3 regions of the Mycobacterium sp. NGS18 genome follow, and region 3 is predicted to be linked to each of the others. Evidence: riboswitches for the same ligand, from Rfam matches in the RefSeq annotation. Region 3 holds a riboswitch; each other region holds the start of a gene.

Region 1 (5,698 bases), on a different contig from region 3:
GGGGGTGGCGCTGCTGGTGCTGTTCTGTGTCATCGAACTGCGGGTGGCCGCGCCGCTGCTCGATGTGCGGCTGTTTTTGATCCCGGCCTTCGGCATGGCCAACGTGGCGGGCCTGATGTCGGCGATCGGGCGCGGCGGGCTGCAGTTCATGCTGATCATCTGGCTGCAGGGCATCTGGTTGCCGTTGCACGGCTACAGCTTCGAATCCACCCCGCTGTGGTCGGGGATCTATCTGCTGCCGATGACGGCCGGGTTCCTGTTGGCCGGGCCGGTGGCCGGGTCGCTGTCGGACCGGCACGGCGCCCGGCCGTTCGCGGTCGGCGGCATGGTGCTGATGGCGGCGACGTTCGTGGCGCTGGTCATGCTGCCGGTCGACTTCGACTATCGGATGTTCGCGGCGCTGGTGTTCCTCAACGGGCTGGGCGGTGGGATCTTCACCGCGCCCAACAGCGCCGTGGTCATGTCCAGCGTCCCGGCCGATCAGCGCGGGGCGGCGTCGGGCGTGCGGGCCACGTTCTTCAACGCCGGCACGTCGCTGTCGATCGGCGTCTTCTTCTCGCTGATGGTGATCGGTCTGGCCAACACGCTGCCCGCGGCGATGGGCGCCGGGCTGCAGCAGCAGGGCGTGTCGGCCGCGGTGGCCGACCAGGTGGCCGCCACGCCACCGGTGGGCAGCCTGTTCGCGGCGTTTCTGGGCTACAACCCGATCGCCGAGTTGTTGGGGCCCTCCGGCGCCCTGAACCATCCCGGCGTCGACGCCCAGGCGCTGACCGGGCAGAGCTTCTTCCCCCAGCTCATCTCCGGGCCGTTCCACACCGGGCTGGAGGTGGTGTTCGCCGCCGCCGCGGTGATGATGGTGCTCGGCGCGCTGACCTCCTGGCTGGCGCCGGGGCGGTATGCGATCGAGCCGGTGAATGTGTCCGACCGCGCGGCGGCGTGAATGCTCGCGGCACAAGCGCATTTGGGCAGGTCAGGTGTGTCCGACACGCCCGAAATTCGGGGAGTTGACCCGGGCTCGCGCGTGATGCACTATGGACCACGCAAGCACCTCGTTAGGTGAGGCGTCTGCACGGACACAGGCCACTGACCCCGAACGTCGAAAGACGCCCCGGGTCAGGACAGCTCCTCCCGGCTTAAGGGTTGAGCCCAAGTGGCTTCCAGAGATGGACACGCCGTGCAGTGCCAAAGCTCTGACGAGAGGGGTGCGGTCTCCCGACAGTCGTCGGGGCTGCCTCCACGAGCATGCGGTGAAAACCGGCACGCCAGCGCGTGTCCGCGACCGAGAGGAGGTGAGGGACGAATGAGTTCCGGTGATAGTCCGAGCCGATATCTGACGTCTGTTCCGTCCCCATCCGAACGGTCGCATACCGCCTCCAGCTGAGCAAAAATCCTGAGCTCCTCGCTGGGCGCGTAGCACCGTTACGCGACTAGGAGGCCATCATCATGGTTGCAATCGCTTACACCGACATCACGGCTCCGGCCCCGCGTGTCATCAGCACGCCGACCAAGCTGGACGCCCGCCGGAGCGCGCCCGCCGCGCCTGCCTCAGACCCGGTGGTCGACATGGCCACCCGGCTGCTCAGCGGTCCGCTGAACCAGATGTACGCACTCCTGTGGCGCGTCGGGGTGCTGACCGTCAACAACTGAGGTCGCGCTAGACGTCTTCTAACGCCTCGCCGAGTTGCTCGAGCACGTCGCTGCGGTGGTTGTTGGCCAGAATGTGGCCGGCGGCCACCGCAACGGCAACCGGCCAGTCGATGATCTCGAAGGCGGCCAGCAGCGCCAGCCCCCCGTAGTAGGCCAACTGCTCGGGACGCGGCACCGTCACCTTTCCGACCAGCGGCAACTCGACCGCGAAGCCCTCCGCCTCGCGGATATGGGCCACCGCTTCTTTTTGCGATGTGCTGCGCCGCGGCTTGTCCGCCATCATGAGCCTCCTGGTGGCGACGGGTCGCCGGATGATCGGGCCGCGGCCGTTCCGCGACGAGAGCCGGTGTCCCCATTGTGCACAAGCCGCAGGTGCGGCGCGGGGTGGCCGTTGGACGCCGCGGTGCCGTCCGGCCGGCGCGGCCCCGGAACGATGAACTCTCTGGGCTTGTCCGCGATGTCCTGCCAACCGGACACCAGCTTGGGTACCACGGCCGCACCGACGGTGGCGACCGTCGCCGTACCCAATGCCTGGGCCCAGCCCAGCGGGCCCAGCGGGGTGCAGCCCAGCAGCTGACTGACACCGGGAATGGTGATCAACGTTCCCATCGCGCCGAGCGATCCGACCGCGGTGAGCACCACCAGCGGGTCGTGGGAGTCCAGCAGCGTCTGGCCGAGCTGGGCCGCCACCAGCGACACCAGGGCGACGGTCGACGCCCGCTGCTGTCGCCCGGTGACCGACGCCAGTGCCCAGGCACCGACCGCCGACGACGCCGTGGTCACGCCGCGCACGGCGACCGCGCGCCACAGCGCGTCGGGATCCGGCCCGCGAGCCGCCGACGCGGCGGAGTCACTGAGCTCGCTGACCGCCAGCGCGGTGGCCGGCAGCGCATCGGTGAGCATGTTCACCAGCAGCAGCTGGCGGGCGTTCAACGGCGAGCGGCCGGTGATCGCACTGCCGATGATCGCGAACGCCACCTCGCCGGCGTTGCCGCCCAACAGCACCGCCACCGCTGCCTGCACCCGCTGCCACAGTTCGCGGCCCTCGTCCAGCGCGTCCAGCAGCGCATGCACCCTGCCGCCGACCAGCACCACGTCCGCGGCGGTGCTCGCCGATTCGCTGCCGTGCGCGACGACGGCGAGGCCCACGGTGGCCGCCCGGATCGCGGCCGCGTCATTGGCGCCGTCGCCGACCATCGCCGACACCTTGCCGGTGCGCTCCAGGGTCTGGACGACCTGAACCTTGTTCTCCGGTGACATCCGGGCGAACACCACCTTCTCGGCCACCGCTTGCTCTTGACCCTTGCGCGACAACGCATCCCAGTCGGCGCCGCTGATCACCTGGTCGGCGCTGACGGCCAGGCCCATCTCCCGGGCGATCGCGGTGGCGGTGACCGGGTGGTCGCCGGTGATCAGCCGCACCGGGATCCCGCGGCGGTCCAGCTCGGCCAGCAGATCGGCGGCTTCCGGGCGCGGGGTGTCGGCGATACCCAGCAGGCCGACGAAAGTCAGTCCGGCACCGCAGAATTCGGCGATGTCCTCGGGATCCGGGTCGTCGCCGAGGGCGGCCACCTGTTCGGGGGACAGGTGCCGGCGGGCGACCGCGATCACCCGCAGGCCTTCGCCGGCCATCTCCAGCACAGTTCGGCGGATCGCCGGGTCTCCGCCGCAGGCGGGCCCGACCACCTCGGGGGCGCCCTTGACCGACAGCTCGGCGCCGTCGACCGACGCCGAGTAACTGCGGCCGGACCGGAACGGCAGGTGGGCGACTTCCCCACGATCGGGATCGACCACCTCTGCGGCTACCGCGGCCTCGACGATGGCGGCGTCGGTGGCGTGCACCTGGCGGCCGTTGGTCGCCGGCGCGGCCTGCGCCGCGAACCTCAGTACCTGGTCGGGCGAGTAGCCCGGTGCGGGTTTCACCTCGGTCACCCGCAGCCGGTTCTGGCTCAGCGTCCCGGTCTTGTCGAAGCACACCACGTCGACGCGGCCCAGCGCCTCGACCGAACGTGGAACCCGCACCAGCACACCGGATTTGGTCAATCGGCGCGCCGACGCCTGCTGGGCGAGGGTCGCCACCAGCGGCAGCCCTTCCGGGATCGCCGCGACGGCGATCGCGATGCCGGAGGCCACCGACTGGCGCAGCCCGGTGCGCCGGAGCATGCCCAGCCCGGTCACCAGCGCACCGCCGGCCAGGCTGATCCGCCACGCCTTGCTGGTCAGCAGGCTCAGCTGGTGCTGCAGGCCGACCGCGGACTGCTCACCGGCGACCAGGTCGGCGGCCCGGCGACTGTAGGTGTCGGCGCCGGCCGCGGTCACCAGCGCCAGCGCCGTGCCGGTGATGACGGTGGTGCCGGCGTAGACCATGCACTCGCGGTCGGCCAGATCCGCGCCGGGGGTGGCCTCGACCTGCTTGACCACCGACAGGGATTCGCCGGTCAGCGAGGACTCGTCGACTTCCAGGTCGTCGGCGTCGATCAGGCGGCCGTCGGCGGGCACCACCTCGTGGGACCGGACCTCGATCAGCTCGCCGGGGCGCAGTTCTTCGGCGTTCACGTCGCAGTAGGTCCGGTCGTCGGCCGTGGCGCCCAGGATCACCTTGCGGGCCGGGGCCACCTGCTCATTGAGCAGGACGTTGAGCCGGCGTTCGGCCACCAGTCGCTGCGCGGCGGCCAGCACCGCGTTGCCGCTGACCACCGAGCCGACCAGGATCGCGTCGACCGGTGAGCCCAGCACCGCGCTGGCCGCGGCCCCCAGCGCCAGCACCGGGGTGATCGGGTCGGACAGTTCACTGCGCACCGCCTGGGCGAACTGCCAGAACAGTTTCGGCGGTGCGGTGCGCTGGGCGCCGCGGCGGGCCAGGTCGACGGCCGCCAGTGCGGCCGCCGCCGCGGGTGCGTGGTGGCTCTCGGTCGGCATCTCCTGGTCCGGCGGCGGAAGCACCGCCCGCACCTGATCGATCGACATGGCGTGCCACTCGTGCACCGCGGCCGGCCGCGGCATCGCGGCGTCCACCGCGCGCCGGGCCAGCCAGTAACCGGAAAGCGCGCCGGCCGCGGCGCCGGTGGTCACCGGACCGGGACCGCGGCCACGCACCCCGGGCAGCATCAGCAGCGCACCCAATGTCGAAGCGCCGGTGGCGATCTCGACACCACGGCGACTGGCGGAGCGGGCCGCCGGCAACGCGTGCAGCATCCGCCACGCCGCGGCCAGGTCGGTCAGCAACACGTCGGCGCACCACGGCGGGCTGCCCTGCCCCGCCAGCATGCCCAGTGCCACGTCGGCCGCGGCGAGCGCGTCGACCGCGGCCGTCGAGAGCACCGCAACGTCGTGACCGTCGGCTTGGTAGGCCCTCGCCGCAGCCGCCAGCGCCTCATCGATGGATGCGCCGTCCAGCGGACGGATCTCATCGAAGATCGGCCGCAGCTCGCCGAGCGCATCCACCTCGACCGAGATCACCTCGACGTCGGCGCGCCTGGCCTCGGTGACCACCGCGGCGGCCAGCGGCAGCAGCGCGGGCTGGAATGACGCCTGCACGCCGGCGCGCGGACCGATCCGGTGCCAGCCCGGGGTGAGTTCGGGATCGCCCAGCCGGGCCAGAGCCTGCGCCCACACGGCGCGCAGCTCGTCGTCGTCGGCGCCGCGCACCTGCATCACCCGCAGGTTCTCGCCGCACAGCACCCGCGGGTCGATGATCACGGTGTCGATCCGGTCGAGCTCACGCAGGCTGCCTGGCCGCAGCACCACCACGCCGTGCTGGTCGGCCAGGCCGCGGCCCAGAGTCGCGGCGAACGACTCGCGCGCGGTGCGGGTGCCCTTCGGGGCGGTCACCGCCGCAGCGGTGCCGGCCAGGTCGGGACTGCGGGTCACCGCGCCGATCACGCCGGCCCCGACGGCTTGCGCAACGGCGCTGCGGGTCAGATGGCGTTCGACCGGACCCGGCGGCCGCGGCACCGGCCGGGGCGGGATGGCCACCGGCGGGTGGTCGGCGTAGTCGGCGAGTTCGGGTTCGCGCCGGCGCCAGGCCCGCGCCGCGGCGAGTTCCTCCCCG
Region 2 (5,698 bases), on a different contig from region 3:
CGGCACTACACGCCGGATCGGATCGGGCCGAAGCCGTCCTCACTTCCCACCGGATGATGCAGAAGCTGCTGCGCGGCACGCCGTCTGCGGCGCGAGGCCCCGATGCCCCGGCCCCCGAGTGACCGCGAGCCGGCAACTCCCCGGACAGCCGCGCAGCGGCAGCGCTGCGACCGGATCCTTGCCACCGCTGCCCGGCTCGGTGCCCGCGACGGGCTGGAAGGCGTCCGGATGCAGGACGTGGCGGACCAATCGGCGGTATCGATCACCACGGTCTACCGCTACTACCCGACGAAGCATCATCTGTTCTCGGCACTGCTGCTGCACTACACCCGCGCCGTCAAACCACCCGGGCCGCCCACGAGGTGTCCGGCCGCCGATGTCACCGAACTCATGGCCGGCGTCTGCCGCGGCATGCTGGCCCGGCCGCTGCTGGCCCGGGCGATGATCACCTCGGTCAACGCCCGGCGGGCGGAGTCCGCCGCCAGCGGCGACTTCAACCTGCGCGGCACCATCGTGTCCGTTGCCGGGATCACTGAGCCGACGGCGGAGGACACCCAGCTCGCGCTGCTGGTCGAGCAGTGCGCCTACGGCATCCTGTCGTGGGCGGTGATGGGCGAGACCACACCCGCGCAGGCCGAGGCCGACATGCGCCGCGCCTGCGAGCTGCTGTTGGCGCCCTGGCGGGACGCCCGGCTGCCCGTTACCGGCGCATAGCGCACTGCCACGCCGCGCACAGCGAGTTCTACGCTGACTCAACGGCGCGCCTCTCACAGACAACCCTGCCGTGATGAATGCAGCTGACAGCCAGCGTATTTCGACTGTCACTGCATCGGACCGGCGTCCGCGTCGGCCTCGCGTGACGTTTCTCTGCGAAATGCGCTGACTTCCAGCCGATTTCCGCGTCGCGATCGCGCCGGTGCGACAGGAGCGGCACGCCGGTCGAGTTGACTCCGCCCACCGTTGCTGCCACCATGGCGGCGAACGCACCTCGTTAGGCGAGGCGTCTGTACGGATACAGGCCACTGACCTCCAACGTCGAGAGACGCCCAGGGTCAGGACAGCTCCTCCCGGCTTAAGGGTTGAGCCCAAGTGGCTTCCGGATTCTGGCCGGATACGCCGTGCAGTGCTGAAACTCTGACGAGAGGGGTGCCGCCCGGCTGTTCTGTCGGCCCGGCTCTCCCTGATGTGCACGCCGTGCCGGCATCCCCGTGTGCCCTGGCCGTGAGGAGGTGAGAGCGACATTGAGTCCGAGCGATAGTCCTTATCCGAGTTCGGCGATCACTTCGTTCGAACCCGTTCGCGGCGCCGCTTTCGCTTTCTGAATCGGTTGGCCCCTCCCCCTCCCGCGCTGTCCGCCCACTGGCCTGAGCGCGTCTTCCGCGCGCGAATCTCGCCACGCGGCATTGCAATTCGCGATTCTTAAAGGAGTTTTGATGTCTTTCGTGTCCGCACTTCCCGACGAGCTGACCGCTACAGCGGCCGATCTGCGCGGCATCGGCGACGCCGTGGCCGCGCAGAGCGTGGCTGCCGCCGGCCCGACGACCGGGGTGGTCCCGGCGGCCGCCGACGAGGTCTCTGCCCTGACCGCCGCACAATTCGCCCGACATGCACAGACGTACCAGGCGATCAGCAAGCGTGCCGCAGTGGTGCACGAGATGTTCGTGACCACGCTGCAGCGCAGCGCGCAGTCCTATGCAGCGACCGACGCTGCCAACGTCATCTCGATCTGGTGAAAGGTGTTCTGATGATGGATTACGGAGCAGTTCCCCCGGAAATCAATTCCGCCCGCATGTACGCCGGTCCCGGTGCCGGGCCGCTGCTGTCCGCCGCAGGGGCCTGGAACCTACTGGCTGCGGAATTGCGTTCTGCGGCGATATCTTTCGAATGGGCGGTAGCGAGTCTGGTCAGCCAAGGCTGGTGGGGTCCGTCGGCGTCGGCGATGACTGCGGCCGCCGAGCCCTACATCAGCTGGATGAGCGTCACCGCCGAACAAGCAGAGCAGACCGCGGCACAGGCCTACGCCGCCGCCGACGCCTACGCGTCGGCCTACGCCATGACGGTGCCGCCGCCGGCGATCGCGGACAATCGGGTGATGTTGGCGGCATTGGTCAAGACCAACGCTTTGGGGCAGAACACGCCGGCGATCGCGGCGACCGAAGCCCGCTACGCGCAGATGTGGGCGCAGGACGCCGTCGCGATGTACAGCTACGCCGCCGCTTCAGCCACTGCCACCCAATTGATCCCGTTCGCGGTAGCGCCGGAGACCACCAGTCCGGAAGAGCAGGGCAGTTCGGGCGCCCTGCCCGCCGACACCGGTGCGCACGACCAGGTGCCCGGCGCACTGCGCAGCATGGCGTCGCCGGCCGAGGGCACGAGGCCGACGGACCCGGATTGGCATTGGACGAAGTTCTTCGACGGCCTCTTCGACGGAACCTGGGGCCATGACGACGGCTCGGGCCTGAATATCAACGCGCAGCTGTGGAACACGATCGCCGCAACCGGGATCTTCGACCCGGGCGGGAACCTCGAGGGCTTCGCGGGTCTGGCCACGCTCGGGTTTTTGGCCCGCGGGATGGAGGGCGGCACAGCCGCCCTCACTGGGGGCGGGCTCAGCTCCGCGCCAGGTATGACATTGGCGTCGACCGAGGCCGCCGGCCGCGCTGCCGGAGCTGCGGTCGGCGGCACAGGCTCGACGGTGTCGGCCGGAGTGGGCCGAGCAACCCTGGTCGGATCCTTGTCCGCACCAGCGAACTGGGCGACCGCCGTCCCGGCAGCTGCGCCGACGGCCGGAACGGGCAGTGGCTGGACGGTCGCCCCGGAGAGCAGGGCAATGACCGCCATGCCGCCGCCGATGCCTGGTGGCGGACGTAGCGGCAGCTTCGGGCTCGGCACGCCGCGCTATGGCGTCAAACCCACCGTGATGCCGCGTCCGGTCGTGGTCGGGTAGCTACATCGGAGCGGCTCTGGCGTGCGCAGCGGAGGCGATATGGCCGCCTTGGTCACTATGGCCTGCGTGGCATCGCCAGCGCTGTGCCGAGAATCCAGGCGAACAACAAGCCCGGCATCCCGGTGATCGAAAAACCCTCCAGCGACAGCGGTCCGTCGTCGACGATGAACGCCAGCAGGAGCAGCGGATGCACCACGGCGGCGGCCAGCGCGAGGTGGGCGGTGTACCGCGGCAGCACCCGGTGGGTATACACCGCGACGGCGAATGCCCCCAGCGCCACCACGGTGGGCATTCCCGACATGGCCAGCAGCCCAAAGGCCAGGTCGTAGAGCAGTCCCGCTATCTCCGGGCTGTGGTTCTGCCGATAGAGCAGCAGATCGAACGCGGTGAAGCCGCTCAGCAGCAGCGTCACGCAGCCGACGAAACCGGCGGCGAAGCACAGTGGAAGCATCGAGCGCACCGGAAGGCGGTCACGCAGATACGTCCACACCGCCGCACCGAACACCAGCCAGATCGTCACGCCGACCGTATTGAGCAGCATCGTCACGACCAGTCGATCGTGGTGAACCACGGTCCACTGCGCCACGTCGGTGGCCAGCGTCTGGGTACCCGGGAACGACCAGATCGGATACACCACCAGCGTGAGCGCGGGAACGATGAATCCGACCGTGCCGGACCAGCGCGCCACCCGCGCTACGTCCCAGGGCTTGTCACTCATGATCAGCGAAACCGATCCCACTGGCCGAAGTCGGGTGCCAGGACGTCATCCACGTCGACGTGGATGTCGTCGATCATGAAGCCCGGGTCGGTTGCGGTGACGACTTCTCGCTGGAAGAGCACGGCCGCCGGTTCGCGATCACCGCCCGACCACGCCTTGGTCTGCCATGCCCACCGGTGGCCCGGGCTGGTCGAGTGCCCGATGACACCATCGGCGATCGCCCACCCGAGCTGGCGGGCGCCGCCGTAGATTCCCGTGCGCGCCGCGCCCAACACCGAGTTGATGCCGCGAAACCACTGCACCGCTTGGCCTTTCCATGCCTTGGCGTCGATGTCTTCGTCGACACTGAAGAAGATCGGCGCTGAGTCGGGGCCTCCGGCGGCGTTGTGCAGCCGGAGCGCGGTGCGGGCGTCGGCCACTCCCCCGTCGTAGCCGCCGGTGAAGTCCGACGGGGAGTTCGCCCATCCGGGTTTGCCGTACTGGTAGCAGCTGACGACCTGCAGGCCGGCGGCTCGGAGCCGGTCTGCATAGTCGCGGGTGACCGGCTTGAAATCGAAAGTGGCGCCCGGCCGCAGCTCCGAAACATAGACCAGGGCTCCGGCGAAGCCGGCCGCTTTGATCTGCTCTGGCTGAACCAGCCGGTCGGCGAAGTCGATGAGCTGCACACCTTCGGCCGCCGCTGTCGGGGTGCCGATCATTGCCCCGAGGGAGCCGGGGACGGCCAGTGCCGGCGCGAGCAGCGCGGTGTACCGCAGGACTTCGCGCCGGGAAACCGCTCGCCTCACAGGGGAAGGGTAACCGTCGTCAGCGATCTTGTCCGGCGTGGCCCGAGCGCACCAGGGCGTTGCCGGGACGCAAGAACCCGGGCTGCTGCAATCGGCGGGCCGCCCGCACCACGCCCGAGGGGATCACCCGCTTGAAGAAGACGCCGGCGTCGAAGGTGCCGCGCACCTCGCTGACGTAGGAGCGCGGCAGGCCGAACCTGATCAGGCCCTGGCTCACGTCGACGAGGTCGGCCCGGCGAATCGCCTCGACCAGCGGCGCGTACGGGCGGGAGGAACCGTATCCGGCCAGCCGATGATGCTGGGCGATGATGAGCGCCAACTCGTTCGACCACGCCTGGCGGCCGGTCTTCTGCAGCCAGGCGTCTTGTGCCTCGATTGAGGGCACCAGGTAGTCGATCGTGTCGAATGCGGCCAGGTCGTGAAATGCCGCGGCGATCGCGAGCTTCTCGTCGCGGTCGGGACTCTCCGGTGTCAGCGCGCGGGCGAAATTGAAGATCCGGTAGACGTGGGCTTTGTAGGCGTCCCAACCGATGTCGTCACCGTGGGCCCGGTGGCGGTGTGACTCGAGGATCTCCTCGGCCAGCGGCACATTGCGGATGATCTGCGGCACAGTCACGCTCCCACACTAATGCCGTTGGAACATTTCTTACCGGGCCTTCTTGATCACCGTTTCGCCGAATTGCTCGATCGCCTCGATTGCGCGGGTGAGGCTGTCGCCGGGAACGGCGACCTGTACCCAGGTGACCCCCACATCGGCGAGGCGCCCCAGACCGTCCAGATAGGCGCTCGCGTCGAAGTCGTCGTAGCCGAGGCGGCCCCCGACCAGATTGGAAAAGCAGATGTCGATCGCCGACCAATCCCGGTTCGCCTGATCGCAGCGCCGCCGCAAATCCTCGATCCCCGCGGCCAGGGCGTCGAGGGAATCCATGGCGGCAGTCCGGGCGGTGCCGGCCAGGGCCGCCGGCGCCGCGAACGGCGCCCATCCGTCACCGCGGGTGGCGGCCCGTTGCCGGGCCTTGCCGGTGTTGCCGCCGATCCAGATCGGCGGGCAACTGGTCGGCCGCGGGTGTGCGGTGATTCCTCGGGCAGAGAAGTGCCTGCCCTCAAATGACACGTCGTCCCCGGTCCAGATGGCTCGGATGACGTCCAGGCTCTCTTCGACCAGTGCGGTGCGCTCATCGAAATCCACACCTAACGCCGCGAATTCGCCCTTGAGGTATCCGACACCGACGGCCAGGGTGAACCTGC
Region 3 (5,698 bases):
CCGGGTCGCGCATCGGCGCGGGCAACACCGACCACACACCAGCGATCCAATCCACCGTGCTCACCTCCGCCTCGATGCCAGCCTAGGCTGCCCTGCCGGTGCTTATTCCGGCGACAGCGACGCCGGGTCCTCGGAGTGCCAGTGCACCGCGTAGACGCCCGGCTGCAGCGACAATTCGCCGACCAGGCGCTCGAGGCGGTCCGGCGCCCTGCTGTCCGCGAGCATGGACGCGGTGAGCGCGATGTTGTCCTCGGCGTCCTTGCCGGTGTGGATCCCGCGCAGCACCAAGTCGTTGCCGGCGGTGTGCTGCACGATCTGGGCGCGCAGGTACTTCTCGGACTTGGGCCGGCAGATCACCTGCACCTGGTAGGGCGACTGCGGTTCGTCCTCCTCGATGTGCTGATCGCGGTCGATGAGCCGGCCCAGCGGTCGCAGCAACAGGTGGGTGCCGACGATCGCGCCGGTGCCGATCACTGCGAACAGCAGGTTCCCGGCCGCCGCCAGCACTCCGACGGCAGCCGAGCACCACAGCGTGGCCGCGGTGTTCAAGCCGCGGACATTGAACCCTTCCCGCAGGATCACTCCGCCGCCGAGGAACCCCACCCCGGACACCACATAGGACGCGACCCGGGTGGAGCTGGTGTCCCCGGCGGTGACGCCGTACAGCACGAACAGCGTTGCACCGGCGGCCACCAGCGCGTTGGTGCGCAACCCCGCCATCCTGGCCCGCCACTGGCGTTCCAGCCCGATCAGCGCGCCGCAGCCCAAGCCGACGGCCAGTCGCAGCGTGAACTCGGCGACGCTCAGCGTCTGCATGAGCTAAACCCTGTCACAGGCCCTAGCCGGCGACTACCGGCCGACCCATCACGGTGGGCTTGAAGCCGTACCGCGGAGCGGCGAAACCGTAGTTGCGGCCCTGCCCGGCGCCGGCCAACGGCACGCCCGGCATACCGGCCGCGCCGGCCTCCGGCGCGTGCGCGGCAACCGTCCAACCGGTGGCGGCCACGGCGCTGCCCGGGGCTGCGGTAGCCGGGATGGACGCCGCCCACGACGGCGGCACCGACAGCGCGCCGACCGTGGACGCGTGGCCCATGGTCGCCGAGGCGGTGCCCAGGCCGCCCAGCCCGGCACCCAGGCCGTGCATTCCGGTGCCGAGTCCGCCGAACCCGCCGAACATCGGCGTGAACGGGTCGATGGCGCCCAAGCCCAGCGGGTCACCCGCGGCGATGGCAGCACCGCGTACCACCGCCATGTCGGCGGCGAAGTTGGAGATCCCGGCCGCACCCATCGGGGAAAACGAGCTGCTCATCAGGTTGGTCAGCGCGTTGCCCAGGTCGCCCGCACTGATGCCTTCGCCTCCGGTGACCGGCGGCGTGGGCGGCTGCACCGGCGCGGCAAGGGACTGCAGCGTCTGCGGCGTGTTCGTAATCGCCTGGGACAGTGTGGATTGCGCATTCGACGACGCCGCGTTACCGGCGGCTTGGGCGACCGCGGCCTGCTGAGCGCCCTGCGACGACGGGTCGGCGACCTCGCGCGGCGAGCTGAACGGTGTCACCTTGGTGGCCGCCGCCGACGCGGCCGCGTAGCCGTACATCGCGGCGGCGTCCTGGGCCCACATCTGGCCGTAGTGGGCCTCGGTGGCCGCGATCGCCGCGGCGTTCTGGCCCAGAAAGTTGGTGGCCACCAACGTCGCGAGCTGGCTGCGGTTCGCCACGATGAGCGGCGGCGGAACCGTCATCGCGTAGGCCGCATCGAATGCCGCGGCTGCCGCCTTGGCCTGTGCCGCAGCCTGTTCCGCCTGAATGGTGGTGGTGCCCATCCAAGCCGCGTAGGGCGCCGCCGCGGCGGCCATCGCGTTGGACGCCGGGCCCATCCAACCCTCGCTGACGAGTCCGTTGATGACCGACTGGTAGGCCGCCTCGGCCGCGGCGAGCTCGGCGGCCATCTTGTCCCAGGCCCCCGCGGCGGCCATCATCGGCCCCGAGCCGGGGCCGGTGTAGATACGAGCTGAGTTGATTTCCGGCGGGAATGCTCCGAAGTCCATGGCATTGCTCCTTTTTGATCGGTGGTTTTTGTCCAGATCGCTGGGCGGTCTTGGCGGGTGTGCAGGCACGGTCGATGGCCCGATGGCGGGCAGCCGGTCATGGCGACATGCCGGAGCTGGGCACGTCGGGAGAATCGCTGCTCGGCGGAAAGACCGAGCTGTCAAGCGATTTCAGGACATGGCGAAGCCTGGCGCTCTCCGCGAACGGAAGGCACGCCAGTCGACGAATTCAGCGCCGGTGCGAATCAGAGGGTGAAAGCGGTACCGAGAGCGAAGGAGACGACCATCGATCTCGGATAGGAACTATCACTCGGACTCAATGTCGCTCTCACCTCCTCTCGGCCAGGGCACGCGCGGGTGCCTGCACGTATGCACACAGAGGTGAATGCGCCCGGCCAGACAGCCGGGCTCCGCACCCCTCTCGTCAGAGCTTCGGCACTGCACGGCGTGTCCTGACCTGCGCAAATTATGCAGGTCCGGAAGCCACTTGGGCTCAACCCTTAATCCGGGAGGAGCTGTCCTGACCCGGGGCGTCTTTCGACGTTCGGGGTCAGTGGCCTGTATCCGTGCAGACGCCTCACCTAACGAGGTGCTTGCCTCACCATAGTGCACCAGGTCGCTGGCAGGGTCAATCGGCCACGGCGCGTCGTCGATCACTTCACGACCACCGGTCCGCGCCGGCACCGAAAACGCTTGTCGTCGAAGCGGAATTAGCGCCCGCGTCAACCCGGTTGTCGATCCGGCCCGGTGGCGTTCTGGCCGTCGCGGTTGACGTGTACGGCGTGCACCCCGGGTTGTTCGGCCAGTTCCTCGAGCAGGCTGTCGAGGCGGCTGGGGTCGACGTGCCAGTGCTGCACCTCAGTCGTGCCGGCCAGCTCGGTGACCAGGCGTTCCAGCCGGCTCTGCGCATGGCCGTTCATCGCCGCGGCGGGACGACTCCGCGGTGCGGCGCCGGTGAGCGCCTGTCCGGCCAGACTCGCCATCGCCAGGTCACCGAACACCCCGGTGGGGATTGCGGCGGCCGGCGCCGCCGCCGACGCGGCAGCCGGCAAGGCGGTGGCCGCCAGCTTGGCCACCGGCGCGGTCGTCACCCAGTTCGGCGGGACACTGAGTCTGCCGATCGTGCCCGCGCGGCCCGCGCCGGCCGAAACCGATGCGGAGCGCAGCGGTGCGGATGCTTCGGCGGCCAGCATCGTTGCGCCGGAACCGAACCCGGCCCGGCCGCCGGTGGCCGCGGCGATGTCGAGGTCGATCGTGAGATTGCGGGAGTACTGGATCAGGCCGTACAGCACCGTCTTGATCGCGTCGTTGAACGGCACAATGCTCTTCGGCAGGATCTCGAAGTAGGAGACCAGCTGCGACAGGGTCGGTGCGGCCGGTGGCGCCGCTTGCGCGGAAGCGAGCCCGTTCAGCGCCTGCGGTAGCGCGGCGATCAACTGCGACAGCTGAGTGTGTCCGCTGCCGGCGGTGGCCGCGGCCACCTGCCCGCTCACGCCGGAGGGGTCGGTGGTGGCCGGCGGTTCGGTGAACGGGGCCAGCGCGGCCGCCGCCGCCGACTGCGCCGCGTAGCCATACATCGCGAGCGCATCCTGCACCCATAGCTGGGCGTATTCGGCGTCCAGCGTCGCGATCGCCGCGCTGTTCTGTCCGAGCACGTTCGTCGCGACGAGCGTCGCCTGCGCGCTGCGGTTCGCCGCGATCACTGGCGGCGGAGCAACGGCCGCATAGGCCTGATCGAAAGCGGCTGCGGCCGCGGTGGCTCGGGCGGCGGTCTGCTCGGCCTGTGCCGCGGTCGCGTGCAGCCAGGTCACGTACGGCGTGACGGCGGCGGCCATCGCCTCCGAGGCCGGTCCGAGCCACGCCTGGTCGCTGAGGGCCGCCAGCACCGACTGGTAGGTCTCGGCGGTCGAACCGGTTTCGGCGGCCAGGCGGCCCCACGCCGTCGCCGCGGCCACCATCGGCCCCGATCCCGGTCCGGAATACAGTCGCCCGGAATTGACTTCCGGTGGCAGTGCTGCGAAATCCATGGCGATCACTCCCGGCCCGGCGGGGGGCCGGTGTCCGGTTCGCCGGTATCGAAGTAGATCTCGTGCACACCGGGCTGCCCGGACACCTCACTCAGCAGGGTTTTGAGCTCGCCCGGCTCGACATGCCAGTGTCGTACCTCGCTGATTCCGGTGAGCCGGCCGACGATTCGCTCGCCGTGCGCGTCCGGCCGGTCGCCACGTTTGCGCCGGCCGGCGCGCCCGGCGGCCACACCGGCCAGACCGGCCTCAGCCATGCCCGCGCCGCGTCCTGCGGGTGCGGCCGCGGCGGCCGCCGATGCGGTGGGCGCCGCAATTACGGTGCTGGTGGCCTCGGGCACCGCGTCGGTCCAGGACGGCGGGACCGCAAGCTTGCCCACCACGCCCGCGTTCCCGGTGCGCGCGGCCACCATCGGCCGGGCACCTCCGGCCGGAGCCGCCGCTTCAGCGCTGCCCGATACCTGTGCACCGGAACCGAACCCGGCCCTGCCGCCGGTCGCCTGGGAGAAGTCGAGGTCGGTGTTGAGATTGCGCGCATACTGCCCCATGCCGTAGAGCACCGATATGTTGGAGTCGTTGGCGGGCAGGATCGTTCGCGCCAACGTCTCGATGTAGGAGGCGGCCTGCGACACCGGGTCGGTGCTCTGCGCCGAGGCCAGCGCTCCGAGCGGAGAGGCCGGGGCACCTCCGGAGCCGGAGAGCCCGCGCAATGCCTTCGGTATGGCGTTCAGCAGCTGGGTCAGCTGGTCGCCGGTACCAGCGCCGTGTCCGGCCGATCCCTTGGTCACCGGGGGCGGCGCGGTGAACGGCTGCACCGCCGACGCGGCCGCCGAGCGCGCCGCGTAGCCGTACATCGCCATCGCGTCCTGTAACCACATGTGGTTGTACTCGGCCTCGGTCGCTGCGATCGCTGGCGTGTTCTGCCCGACCACGTTGCCGGCAACCAGGCTCGCCAGCAGGCTGCGGTTGGCGGCGATCGCCGCGGGCGCCACCATCGCGGCGAACGCCTGCTCGAAATCGCTGACCGCCAGCATCATTCGGCTCGCGGTGTGCTCTGCCGCCGTTGCGGTGGCGCCCAGCCAGTTCGCATAGGGCGTCGCGGCGGCCGCCATGGACTGCGACGCCGGCCCGAACCAGCTCTGCCCGGTGAGCTCGGCGATCACCGTCTGATAGGCCGAGGCCACCGCGTTGAGTTCGCCGGCCAGTCCCCGCCAGGCGCCGGCCGCGGCCAGCATCGAACCGGTGCCGGGGCCGGCATACATGCGCGCGGAGTTCAGCTCCGGGGGCAGGGCTCCGAAGTCCATGCCGAGCACGGCTCAGTCCTCCGCCGACGGTGGGATGACGATGATGGTCGCCTTGCTCGGCTTATTGGGCTTGCTCGCCGCCGCCAGGCCGGTCGCCCCGCCCACGTCGCGACCGGCGGCTCCCCCGCTGACCGCCATGGCGCGTCCGGCCAGGCTCCCCAGAGCCAGGTCGCCGGCCAGTCCACTTTCACCCTCCGCGGCAACCGCCACAACGGCTTGCGGTCCAGCCTCGGGGAAGACCGCGGCGACGGCCTTCGCGGTGGAGGTCTGGGCGATCCAGCCTTGTGGCACCGACAACCGCCCGATCGAACCGCCGTTGCCCAGTC

What was found. Region 3 has a riboswitch for magnesium ahead of AC5Y31_RS21265 (PPE family protein). Riboswitches for the same ligand answer to the same signal wherever they lie in the genome.
Region 1: it holds a riboswitch for magnesium, as region 3 does, so the genes downstream of both, AC5Y31_RS20430 (Rv1535 family protein) here and AC5Y31_RS21265 (PPE family protein) in region 3, are expected to answer to the same signal.
Region 2: it holds a riboswitch for magnesium, as region 3 does, so the genes downstream of both, AC5Y31_RS20890 (PE family protein) here and AC5Y31_RS21265 (PPE family protein) in region 3, are expected to answer to the same signal.

What each region holds. Positions count from the first base shown of each region.
Region 1 is NZ_JCALEC010000016.1:2,158-7,855, reverse strand. Features, by position in the region: gene AC5Y31_RS20435 (MFS transporter) at 1-940, shown strand, start outside; M-box (ykoK) riboswitch at 1,042-1,209, shown strand; gene AC5Y31_RS20430 (Rv1535 family protein) at 1,444-1,647, shown strand; gene AC5Y31_RS20425 (hypothetical protein) at 1,655-1,930, opposite strand; gene AC5Y31_RS20420 (cation-translocating P-type ATPase) at 1,927-5,698, opposite strand, start outside.
Region 2 is NZ_JCALEC010000018.1:7,569-13,266, forward strand. Features, by position in the region: gene AC5Y31_RS20880 (SDR family NAD(P)-dependent oxidoreductase) at 1-122, shown strand, start outside; gene AC5Y31_RS20885 (TetR/AcrR family transcriptional regulator) at 103-714, shown strand; M-box (ykoK) riboswitch at 981-1,153, shown strand; gene AC5Y31_RS20890 (PE family protein) at 1,434-1,733, shown strand; gene AC5Y31_RS20895 (PPE family protein) at 1,748-2,947, shown strand; gene AC5Y31_RS20900 (hypothetical protein) at 3,003-3,665, opposite strand; gene AC5Y31_RS20905 (DUF1906 domain-containing protein) at 3,668-4,405, opposite strand; gene AC5Y31_RS20910 (HD family phosphohydrolase) at 4,470-5,066, opposite strand; gene AC5Y31_RS20915 (LLM class F420-dependent oxidoreductase) at 5,097-5,698, opposite strand, start outside.
Region 3 is NZ_JCALEC010000019.1:38,557-44,254, forward strand. Features, by position in the region: gene AC5Y31_RS21255 (sterol desaturase family protein) at 1-55, opposite strand, end outside; gene AC5Y31_RS21260 (MgtC/SapB family protein) at 103-816, opposite strand; gene AC5Y31_RS21265 (PPE family protein) at 839-2,044, opposite strand; M-box (ykoK) riboswitch at 2,454-2,640, opposite strand; gene AC5Y31_RS21270 (PPE family protein) at 2,767-4,071, opposite strand; gene AC5Y31_RS21275 (PPE family protein) at 4,077-5,372, opposite strand; gene AC5Y31_RS21280 (PPE family protein) at 5,385-5,698, opposite strand, start outside.